One region of the Variovorax sp. Soil_C_26 genome, then DNA from elsewhere that is predicted to be linked to it. Evidence: predicted binding sites of a transcription regulator. Region 1 holds the regulator's gene; the other holds the start of a gene.
The links. The regulator LexA, encoded in region 1, represses DNA repair genes until DNA is damaged. The targets are predictions, from matches to a motif close to ACTGTATNNNNATACAGT.

Region 1 (5,755 bases):
GCCGTCTCCGGACTCACCGGCGGACCTGCAGGGCGCCGGGATTCACGATGTTGGTGGGGTTGCCCTTGATGAAGCTCACGACGTTGTCGAAGGCCTGCCCGAAATAGCTCTCGTAGCTTTCCTGCTCGACATAGCCGATGTGCGGTGTGCAGATGCAGTTTTCGAGGCGCAGCAGTGCGTGGCCCTGCAACGGCGGTTCGCTCTCGAACACGTCGATCGCCGCGAGGCCCGGCCGGCCGCGGTTCAAGGCGGCGAGCAGCGCATCGGCCTCGACCAGTTCGGCCCGCGAGGTGTTGACGAAGAGCGCTGTCGGCTTCATGCGCGAGAGGTCCTCGAGCGTGACGAGGCCCACGGTCTCTTCGTTGAGCCGCAGGTGCACCGACAGCACGTCGGCCGCGGCAAAGAACTCCTGGCGGTTCTGCGCCACCTGGAAGCCGTCGGAACGCGCCTTGGCGCAGCTCGCCTCGCGGCCCCAGATCACGACCTGCATGCCGAACGCCTGGCCGTAGCGCGCCACCAGTTGGCCGATGCGACCATAGCCCCAGATGCAGAGCGTCTTGCCCTTGAGCACCGAGCCGAGCCCGAAGTTGGGCGGCATCGACGCCGACTTGAGACCCGACTGCTGCCACGCGCCGTGCTTGAGGTTGCTGATGTACTGCGGCAGCCGGCGCATGGCCGCCATGATCAGCGCCCAGGTGAGTTCGGCGGGCGCCTGCGGCGAGCCGCTGCCCTCGGCCACAGCCACGCCGCGCTCGGTGCAGGCCGCGACGTCGATGTGGCCGCCGACGCGGCCGGTCTGGGAAATGAGTTTGAGCCGGGGCAGCTTCTCGATCAGCTGCCGCGAGATGTGGGTGCGCTCCCGGATCAGCACGATCACGTCGGCGTCTTTCAGGCGCACCGAGAGCTGGCCGATGCCTTTCACGGTGTTGGTGTAGACCTTGGCGGCGTAGGCGTCGAGCTTGGCGGCGCAGCGCAGCTTGCGCACGGCGTCCTGGTAATCGTCGAGGATCACAATATTCATGGCGTGCAATTGTGCCTCGCAGCACTGGCACGGCGCGCGCCTGAACGTTTGGATACCCGGCCCCGGGGAAAGTCACCGGGGCGTGCACGGGCTCAGTGCAGGTGCGCGGACCGCGGTGCGGCACTCACGGCTTCCATGGCCTCGAGCGCGGCGAGCCGGTCGAGCTCGGCGCAGACATCGGCCATACGCCCCGAAATCACCATCCGGTTGGTGCTGCGTTTTTCGCCCTGGTGATCGACCACGCGGATCACGCGCAGCGGCCGTGCAGGCGCGGCAGCGGCCTTGGGTGCCGCCTGGGCATGGGGCCGGGCCGCGCAGGCAGGGCGAACGACGAGGCCGCCATGCAAGCCTGCGGACGCAGCACGGCCATCGCGGTGGCGGGCACTGCGCGCGGGCAGCAACCGGCTGGCCAGCGACTGCAGCGGCATCCAAAGGTCAACGATAGCGAGAAGGGCGATTCCCATGTGAACTCCAAGAAGGTTTGAGGTTGAACACAGGCAGGATTGCTTTCGCCGGACGCAACAGGGTGATGGCGCCAGTTGCGCCATACGCCCGCCACCTGTTGCGGCTGGATGGATGGTTTCGGTTGTCAGCAGCCGGTTTGGCGGCTACATCAGCATGGTGTTGCGGATCAGGCCCACGGCAAGGCCCTCGATCTCGAACGGCTCGCCGGGCTGGACCACGATGGTCGGATAGTCGGGGTTTTCAGCGTGCAGCTCGATCACCTGCTTGTTGCGCTTGAGGCGCTTGACAGTGACTTCGTCGCCGAGGCGGGCCACCACGATCTGGCCGTTGCGGGCTTCCTTGGTGGCTTGCACCGCGAGCAGGTCGCCGTCCATGATGCCGGCGTCGCGCATCGACATGCCGCGCACCTTGAGCAGGTAGTCGGGCTGCTGCTGGAACAGGGTGTTTTCGACGTAGTAGGTCTGGTCGACGTGCTCCTGCGCGAGGATCGGCGAGCCCGCGGCCACGCGGCCGATGAGCGGCAGCGCGAGCTGCGCCATGCCGGGCAGCGAGAGCGAGAACTGCCCGCCTTCGCGGTGCCGGGTCTCGTTGAGCGAGCGCAGCGCGTCGCCCTTGAGCCGGATGCCGCGCGAGGTGCCGCTGACGAGTTCGATCACGCCCTTGCGGGCCAGCGCCTGCAGATGCTCCTCGGCCGCGTTCGCGGATTTGAAGCCGAGTTCGTTGGCGATCTCGGCGCGCGTGGGTGGCGCGCCAGTGCGTGCGATGGCGCTCTGGATCAAGTCCAGGATCTGTTGCTGGCGGGCGGTAAGCTTCACGGCAAACTGCATAGTGGTTCCTTGCGGCACTGGCTAGATATCCAGTAACTGTATTTTTAACCAGTTTTTAAAAGTTGGCAAGCATGGTGAATTCATCAGGTCCTGGTGTGCGGCGTATCGTGGTGTTGGGCACGGGCGGCACCATCGCAGGCCGCGCCGCCGATGACGGCGACAACATCGGTTACACCGCGGGCGAGGTCGTGGTGGCCGATCTGCTTGGCGGCATCGGTGCCCCCGCGGGCTTTGCGCTCGTGGCCGAGCAGGTTGCCCAGCTCGACAGCAAGGACATGGGCTTTGACGTCTGGCTGCAACTCGCCGAGCGCTGCGCTGTGTGGCTCGCCGAGCCTGACGTGGCGGGCGTGGTGGTCACCCATGGCACCGACACCATCGAGGAGACGGCCTTCTTCCTCCACTCGGTGCTCGCGCCGGCCAAGCCGATCGTGTTGACCTGCGCCATGCGCCCGGCAAGCTCCCTCTCGCCCGATGGCCCGCAGAACCTGCGCGATGCCGTCGCGGTCGCCGGCGCGACGGGCGCGAAAGGGACGACTGTGGTCTGTGCCGGCACGGTGCATGGTGCGCTCGACGTCCAGAAGGTGCACACGTACCGTCCTGATGCGTTTGCATCGGGCGACGCCGGCCCGGTCGCCTACGTGGAAGAGGGTGTGGTTCGGCGCCTGCGGGACTGGCCCGGCGCCGTGCCGGGCGGCGCTGGCGTAGGGCTGCGCGCGGTCGCGGGAGCGGTCGCGGCGGCAGGGTGGCCGCGGGTCGAGATCGTCATGAGCCATGCCGGCGCCAGCGGCGCGCTGATCGACCTGCTGTGCCAGGAGCGCGCCGGCGGCGTCGCCGAGCCGGTCCGCGGACTGGTCGTGGCGGCCACCGGCAATGGCACACTGCACCAGACGCTCGAGGCTGCTGCCGTGCGCGCGGAACAGGCTGGTATCCCGGTGTTGCGCGCCACGCGTTGCGCGAGCGGCCGCATTCTGCCGCGGCCCGACGACCGGCTGCGCGATGCGGGCGCGCTGACGCCGGTCAAGGCGCGCGTTGCGTTGATGCTCGAACTGCTGGGAAGGGGAAAAGAAGACGCCGCCTGAACCGCAGCGCCGGCGCGGCGCTCAGCTGCTCAGGGCCGCCAATGCGCGCTGCGTGATCTCGTCGACCGTACCGACGCCCTTGATGGCGCGGTACTTGGGCGCATTGGCCGGGTCGGCCTTGGCCCATGCGGAGTAGTAGTCGACCAGCGGACGGGTCTGCTCGCTGTAGACCTCGAGGCGCTTGCGAACGGTTTCTTCCTCGTCGTCCTTGCGCTGGATCAGGTCTTCGCCCGTGACGTCGTCCTTGCCTTCGACCTTCGGCGGATTGAACTTGACGTGGTAGGTGCGGCCCGACGCAGGATGCGAGCGTCGGCCGCTCATGCGTTCGATGATGTCGCTGAACGGCACGTCGATCTCGAGCACGTAGTCGAGCTTGACGCCGGCCGCCTTCATGGCGTCCGCCTGGGGGATCGTGCGTGGGAAACCGTCGAACAGGAACCCGTCGGCGCAGTCGGGTTGCCCGATGCGTTCCTTCACGAGATTGATGATCAGGTCGTCGCTCACGAGGCCACCCGATTCCATGATCGACTTGGCTTGTTGTCCGAGCGGGGTGCCCGCCTTGACCGCCGCGCGCAGCATGTCGCCGGTGGAAATCTGGGGAATGCCGTACTTCTGGCAGATGAAAGTGGCTTGCGTGCCTTTGCCCGCCCCGGGCGCGCCCAGCAAAATTAGTCTCATGATGTCCTCGGACGGTTCTTAGATTTTGTGTCGCACCCCATGCGGCCCGAGGGCCGCCCAAGGCGGAATTGCTTCGAGGATAGCATGCGAGGACGGGCGAAATTCCCGCTGCCGCCCTCTGTGCGGGGGCTTCAGCGCACGCTCGCGAAGACCGCGCGGACGCGCGCGAGGTCTTCGGGTGTGTCGACGCCGGGGCCCGGCGCAGTCTGGCTCACATGCACCGCGATGCGGTGACCGTGCCAGAGCGCACGCAACTGTTCGAGCGCCTCGGTGGCCTCGATCGGCGCCGGCGGCAGCGACGGAAAACGCCGCACGAAACCGGCACGGTAGCCATAGATGCCGATGTGGCGCAGCGGCGCGGGCGAGGGCAGCACACCGGGTGCCGCGCCGCCGGCCGAGCCATCGCGCCACCAGGGGATTGGCGCCCGGCTGAAATAGAGCGCGTGGCCTTCGGCGTTGAGCACGGCCTTGACCACGTTTGGATTCACGAAGTCGGCCACCGACTCGATGGCGTGCACTGCGGTGCTCATCGCGGCGCCGGGGTGGGCCGACAGCGTGGCGGCCACGGCATCGATCAGCGCCGGATCGATCAGCGGTTCGTCGCCCTGGACATTGACCACGATGTCGTCGCCGTCGAGCCCAAGCTGTTCGCAAGCCTCGGCCAGGCGGTCGCTGCCGCTCGCATGGTCCTGCCGCGTGAGCACGGCCTCGACCCCATGTTCCCGGCAGGCATCGACGATGGACCCATGGTCCGCTGCGACCACCACGCGCGCCGCGCCCGACGCGGCGGCGCGCAGGGCCACGCGAACGACCATGGGCAGGCCGGCGATGTCGGCCAGCGGTTTGTCGGGCAGCCGCGTCGACGCCAGGCGCGCCGGCACCAGGACGGTGAAGCTCACCGCCCCAGCTCTTCGTCGGACAGGGTGCGCGCCTCGTTCTCGAGCAGCACGGGAATGCCGTCGCGCACCGGGTAGGCGAGGCGGGCGCTGCGCGAGCAGAGCTCCTGCTTCTCGGCGTTCCAGGTCAGCGGGCCCTTGGTGACGGGGCAGACGAGCAGTTCAAGCAGCTTGGTGTCCATCGAGCGATGATAGCTTTGCGTCGAGCGCAGCGAAGAACGCGGCCGACGGCGCGAAGTCGAGCGGCACCGCGAGCGCTTCCGGGGCCTTGCGCCACAGCTTGACCGCGTCCTTCTCGGTGCAGAGCAGCCGCTGCCCGGCGAGCGCGGGCGTTTCCCAATCGGCAAAATCGTGGTGGTCGGGCAGTGCGATGGTCCGGGACAGCGTGAGCCCGCGTGCGCGCAGCATCTCGAAGAAGGCTTCGGGCCGCGCAATGGCTGCAAGCGCGATCACGGGATGGCCTGCGAGCGCAGCCAGCGGAATGCGTGTGCCGTCGCGCGCCACCGTGTCGGGCGCGAGCGCACGGGTCGCGGTGTAGCCGCCCGCGAAGGCAGGCTTCGCGCCGCTGTGGAGCACCAGGTCGCAGGCGCGCGGCCAGCGCTCGCGCAGCGGTCCGGCAGGAAGCCGCCAGCCGTTGCCGACGCCGCGGTCGTCGAACACGCAGATCTCGATGTCGCGGGCGAGCGCGAGGTGCTGCAGCCCGTCGTCGCTCACGATGACCTGCGTGGCCGGGTAGCGGGCGAGCAGGGCCCGCGCGGCCTCGATGCGGCGCCGCGCCACGAATACCGG
Region 2 (5,755 bases), on a different contig from region 1:
GATGAAGGTCAGCTACCTCGGTCGCGTGCAGCCCGGCCCGTGCGTGGCCGACGTGCGCGTGGTGCGCTGGGGTCGGCGGGTGGTGTTCCTCGAAGGGATCCTGGAGCAACCGGAAGGGACGGTCGTCGCGACCGCCTCTTCGACGGCGATGCGGCTGGGCGGCTGATCGGCGGATTGCTGGCCAGCCACTCAGTCCATGATCTTCGCGACAAGTGGGGTCCGCTCATCAAGGCTGCCGGCGTGAAGCTGGAGTGAGACTTCATCGCCGGGGGCCTTCGAGACACCCCTGAGCCTGTCTACCGCTTCCGCGAGCGAGAAGAGGCGGCAGGCGTCTTGGAGGGCAACCGGGAAAGGGCTGCGGCACGGCAGACATCCAGAATCTCGTCGGCGAGGGGCGAGTCGTCGGGACAGGCCCGCGACAGCACGATCGCACCGATCGCCTGCGCAATGACGTCGATCTGCCTGGCGCGCACGTCGCTTTGCCGACCGCCTGCCTCCGGCGCGTCGAACGGGTTGCCCAGAGTGGCCAGCAGGCCTTCCAGGCCGATCGCGAAAGCCGCCTTGACCGACTCCGGCTGGCGCGCGGCATCGCCGCACAGCGCGGCCATCGTGCAACCTTCGCCAGGGGCGTCGCGGTGCTCGCGCGACACATAGTGCGTGACGAATTCCCTCGCGTCGACGCCCTCGGCCCTGGTGGCCGTCTGCGCGAAACCACAGTTCGCCGCTTCCGCCATCAGCTCGGTCTTGGACCCGAAGTGCTTGTAGAACCCGCCGTGGGTGAAGCCTGCCGCCGCCATCAGGTCCGCGATGCCCACCCCGTCGTAGCCACGCTCGCGAAACAGCGTCGAGGCCGTCTCGACGATGTGCGCCCGGTTTGCTTGCGCCTGCGCTTTGGTGACCTTCATGTCCAGATCTCTTGAGGTATGTCGTGCGTGAAGTCAGAAATATACATTGATGTCACTCATCATCAAAGTTCTTGACTTCAAAGATGATGATCGACATCATTATGAAAAACGGCGATTCACCTTCTAACCAAGAGAAAGCACATGACCTCCCATTCCACCGTTCTCATCACCGGCGCCTCGACCGGCATCGGCACCATCTATGCCGAGCGCTTCGCACGCCGCGGCCACGACCTTGTGCTGGTTGCCCGCGACAAGGCGCGCCTCGAAGCGCTCGCCGCGCGCCTGCGCGACGAAGCCGGTGTGGCCGTCGACATCCTTTCGGCCGATCTGACCGAGCCCGGCGACCTGGCCGCGGTCGAGGCCCGTCTGCGCGAGGACGCCAGGATCGACACGCTGATCAACAACGCCGGGGCCGCGCTGTCCGGGCAGTTCATCGACCAATCGACAGACGATGTCGCCCGCCTGGTCGCGCTCAACACCACGGCACTGGTCAGGCTCGCGAGTGCCGTCGCCCCGCGCCTGGCGCGGGCCGGCCATGGCGCGATCGTCAACATCGGGTCGGTGGTTGGCCTGGCGCCCGAGTTCGGCATGTCGGTCTACGGTGCGACCAAGGCGTTCGTGCTGTTCCTGTCCCAGGGACTGAGCCTGGAGCTCTCGCCCAAGGGCGTCTATGTGCAGGCGGTGCTGCCTGCCGGCACCCGTACCGAGATTTGGGATCGTGCCGGCATCGATGCCAGTGCGATGCCTGACCTGATGGAAGTGAATGAACTCGTGGATGCCGCGCTGGTCGGCTTCGACCGCCGCGAACCCGTGACCATTCCGCCACTGCACGATGGCGCACGGTTCGAGGCGCTGAACGCGGCACGCCAGGCCCTGATCGCGGACATCCGGCAGGCGCAGGTGGCAGAGCGCTATCGAAGCGCCGCCTGAACGGCAACGCGCCGGAACGCACGAGCGACACGCTGATGAACAGTCCCCAATGAAAGCGCTTCGATCGGTATGGAAAGAAGGAACCCGAGGTGCGGGACGATGATGATCTGGTCCGCATCCACGCGGCGAGCGTCAATGCCCTTGACACGAAGATCAAGCGAGGCGAGTTCAAGCTGATTCTTCCCACCGCCTTCCCCTTGTTCCGGGGAACGACGTGGCCGGCACGGTCGTTCGGATGGGTGTTCGCGTTCGCGGCTTGACGCGAAATGTCGGGACGTCGAGCCGGCCGTTCGATACCGACGCGAAATTCACGCTGGCTCGGTGGTCAGGCCGGAAGCGGCGCAACCGATCACACATTGAATTTGTAAACCTTCTTGTTCATCGGTGGCCTTGGACCGATACTGTACATCCATACAGTCATTGGAGTCCTTTTTGGCCATTTCCCTGTCATGGGCCGATGGCGATGAACCGTCGTTGGCCCCTGCAAGTCCACCGCCCTCAGTGCAGCCGCGGCGCGCGCGCGTCGTGCTACCGCACGCGATCGAATCCGCCGTCTGGCGCGGCGACGCGCTCGGCTCGCCGGTCACCTCGACCGTGCGCACAGGCTTCGACGGCCTCGACGCCGAGCTGCCCGGCGGCGGCTGGCCCTGCGGCTCGCTGACCGAAGTGCTGCAAGTGCAGCCCTCGGTGCTCGAGTGGCGGCTGCTCGCGCCCGCCATGCGCACGCTGGTGGCCGAGGGCCGGCAGATCGTCGTCATCGGCCCACCGAAGGCCCCGCATTTGCCGGGCCTGCACCACCTCGGCCTGGACGAGCGCCACCTGGTCTGGATCGCGGCGGACAAGCCGGTCGAGCGCCTCTGGGCGACCGAGCAGCTCATCAAGGCCAATGCCGCGGGCATGCTCGTCAGCTGGCTGCCGCAGGCCCGCCAGGAGCAGATCCGGCGACTGCAGGTCTGTGCCCAGGGCTGCGACAGTCCCGTCGTGCTGTGCCGGCCGGCCGCGGCCGAGCACGAGGCCTCGGCCGCGCCGCTGCGGCTGCAGGCGCGCTTCGGCATCGACTGGGAGCTGCGCATCCATCTGCTCAAGCGCAAGGGCCCGCCGCACGAGGGCGAGTTGCGGCTTCCCTCGGTGCCCGGCGGTCTCGAGGCGATCCTGACGCCACGCCTTCGCCACCCGAGCCGCCTCGTCGCGGCCCGCCAATCGCGGGAGCTTTCCCATGCTGTGGGCAGCTCTTCTTCCCGACAACCTGCCGGACGGCCCGCAACCGCGCACTGAAGCGCTCGATGGGCTTGCGACGTGGTGCCTGCAGTTCACCCCGCGCGTTGCGGTCCTCGAAGCGCTTCTGACATGCCCGGCGGTCGTCATGGAAGTCGAACAGAGCCTGCGCCTCTTCGGCGGCAAGCGCCGGCTGGTCGAACGCGTGCGCGAGGAAGCGCCCGACCTCGGCGTGCGGCAGCTGGGCTGGGCGCCCACGGGCCTGGCCGCGCTCGCGCTGGCGCGGGCCGGGCTGTCGAACGGTTTCGCGAAGCCGCTCGCAACGCTGCTCGATGCGCTGCCGCTCGAGACCCTGACCGCCGTCGCGGCCCACCACGCGACGCTGGCCCGGCTCGGATGCCGCACGCTCGGCCAGGTCCGCGCCTTGCCGCGCGGCGGTCTCTCGCGTCGCTTCGATGCGCAGCTGCTCACCGCGCTCGACCAGGCCTACGGGCTGCGCCCGGAGATCTATCCCTGGGCGCAGCTGCCCGAAAGCTTCCATGCCCGGCTCGAACTGATGGCCCGCGTCGAGCATGCGCCCGCGATGCTGTTCGGCGCGCGCCGCCTGATGCTGCAGATGGCCGGCTGGCTCATGGCGCGGCGATCCGGCGTGACCGCATTCACCCTGCGCTGGTGCCACGACGCGATGCGCGCCAGGAGCGCCGGCGACGGCGGCGAGCTCACCGTGCGCACGGCCCAGGCCACGCGCGACACCGACCACCTGATGCGGCTGCTGGCCGAGCACCTGGGCAAGGTCGAGCTGCTTGCGCCCGTGGGCGACCTCGAGTTGCTGGCCACGGAAGTGCTGTCGCTCGAGGAGAAGAGCCTGTCGATGCTGCCCGAGGCGCGGCAGTCGGGCGAGAGCCTGGCGCTGGTGCTCGAGCGCATCGCGGCGCGGCTCGGCCCCGACCGCGTGCTGCGCCCCGTCGTCCTCGAAGACCACCGCCTGGAATGGATGTGCCGCTGGCGGCCCGCGCCCGAGCCCGCGCCGCGCGCCAGATGCCGCAGCGTCGACGTGCCGCAGCCGACCTTCGTCCTGCCGAAGCCGCTGCGCCTCGCGACGCGCGACAGCCGGCCGGTCTACCAGGGCGTGCTGCAACTGCTCGCGGGGCCGCACCGTGTCGAGGGCGGATGGTGGGACCGCACCACGGTGGCTTGCGATGCCGATGCCGATGGCGGTGCGCAGGAGACCACGCGGCATGCCGCGCGGGACTACTGGGTGGCCGTGAGCGAGCATGCCGGCGTGCTTTGGATCTTCCAAATGCGTCTCGCGCAGGACGAGACCGCGTGGTTCCTGCACGGCACCTTCGCCTGATCGGCTCGCGATGAAACTGCCCGACTACGCCGAGCTGCGGTGCGTGAGCAATTTCAGCTTCTTGCGCGGCGCGAGCCAGCCCCACGAACTGGTCGAGCGCGCGAAGCAACTGGGCTACACCGCGCTCGCCATCACCGACGAGTGCAGCCTGGCGGGCGTCGTGCGCGCGCATGTGGCCGCGAAGGACCACGGCCTCAAGCTGTTGATCGGCAGCCAGTTCCTTGTCGAGCCTGACGAGCAGGGCGACCCGGAGGCCGCGCCGTTCACGCTCACCGTGCTGGCCTGCCATCTCGAGGGCTACGGCAACCTGTCGGCGTTCATCACCAAGCTGCGCCGCAGCTCGGAGAAGGGCTGCTACCGGCTGACGCGCGCGCAGCTTCGCGGCGACGAACTCGCCGGCTGCCTGGTGCTCGCTTCGCCCCGGCGCATGGCCACGACGGCGCAGCTTGGCAGGCTCGCGCGCTGGCTGCAGCGGGAATTCCCCGGGCGCTGCTGGTTCGCGGTGGAGAAACTGCGCCTGCTCGACGACGAGATGTGGCTGCATCGCCTGGGCGAGATCAGCGCGGCCACGCAGATTCCGCTGGTGGCCGCGGGCGACGTGCATTTCCATGTGCGCTCGCGCAAACCGCTGCAGGACGTGATGACCGCCACGCGCCTGGGCAAGCCGCTCACCGAGTGCGGGCTCGAACTGCAGCCCAATGCCGAGCGGCATCTGCGCACGCGGCTGCGGCTTGCGCAGACCTATGCGCCCGAGCTGCTCGCCGAGACGCTCGAGGTGGCCGCGCGCTGCAGCTTCAGCCTCGACGAACTGCGCTACCAGTACCCCGACGAGGTGGTGCCCGCGGGCGAGACGCCGGCGGGCTACCTGCGCCGCATCACCTACGAAGGGGCGGGGCGCCGCTGGCCGGACGGCATTCCGGCCAAGGTCCAGACGCAGATCGAGTACGAACTCGCGCTCATTGCCGAGCTGAAGTACGAGCACTACTTCCTCACCGTGGCGGACATCGTGATGTTCGCGCGCTCGCAGCACATCCTCTGCCAGGGCCGCGGCAGCGCCGCCAACAGCGTGGTCTGCTACTGCACGGGCGTGACCGAGGTCGACCCCGGCCGCATGAGCGTGTTGTTCGAGCGCTTCATCTCGAAGGAGCGCAACGAGCCGCCCGACATCGACATCGACTTCGAGCACGAGCGGCGCGAGGAGGTGCTGCAGTACCTTTATGCCAAGTACGGCCGCGAGCGCGCCGCGATCACCGGCGTGGTGATCAGCTACCGGCCGAAGAGCGCGATCCGCGACGTGGGCAAGGCGCTCGGCATGCCGCTGGAGACGGTGGATGCGATCGCCAAGGGGCAC

Region 2: imuA (translesion DNA synthesis-associated protein ImuA) is a predicted target of LexA. The motif match lies at 2,236-2,253, and genes of this name have one in related genera.

Annotation. Positions count from the first base shown of each region.
Region 1 is NZ_JBDGJC010000003.1:62,850-68,604, forward strand. Features, by position in the region: gene AC3A6G_RS09715 (D-2-hydroxyacid dehydrogenase family protein) at 14-1,021, opposite strand; gene AC3A6G_RS09720 (hypothetical protein) at 1,114-1,485, opposite strand; gene lexA (transcriptional repressor LexA) at 1,630-2,313, opposite strand; gene AC3A6G_RS09730 (asparaginase) at 2,385-3,392, shown strand; gene adk (adenylate kinase) at 3,414-4,070, opposite strand; gene kdsB (3-deoxy-manno-octulosonate cytidylyltransferase) at 4,202-4,969, opposite strand; gene AC3A6G_RS09745 (Trm112 family protein) at 4,966-5,148, opposite strand; gene lpxK (tetraacyldisaccharide 4'-kinase) at 5,129-5,755, opposite strand, start outside.
Region 2 is NZ_JBDGJC010000008.1:15,496-21,250, forward strand. Features, by position in the region: gene AC3A6G_RS21245 (PaaI family thioesterase) at 1-166, shown strand, start outside; gene AC3A6G_RS21250 (TetR/AcrR family transcriptional regulator) at 297-905, opposite strand; gene AC3A6G_RS21255 (SDR family NAD(P)-dependent oxidoreductase) at 1,047-1,835, shown strand; gene imuA (translesion DNA synthesis-associated protein ImuA) at 2,337-3,110, shown strand; gene AC3A6G_RS21265 (Y-family DNA polymerase) at 3,052-4,404, shown strand; gene AC3A6G_RS21270 (error-prone DNA polymerase) at 4,415-5,755, shown strand, end outside.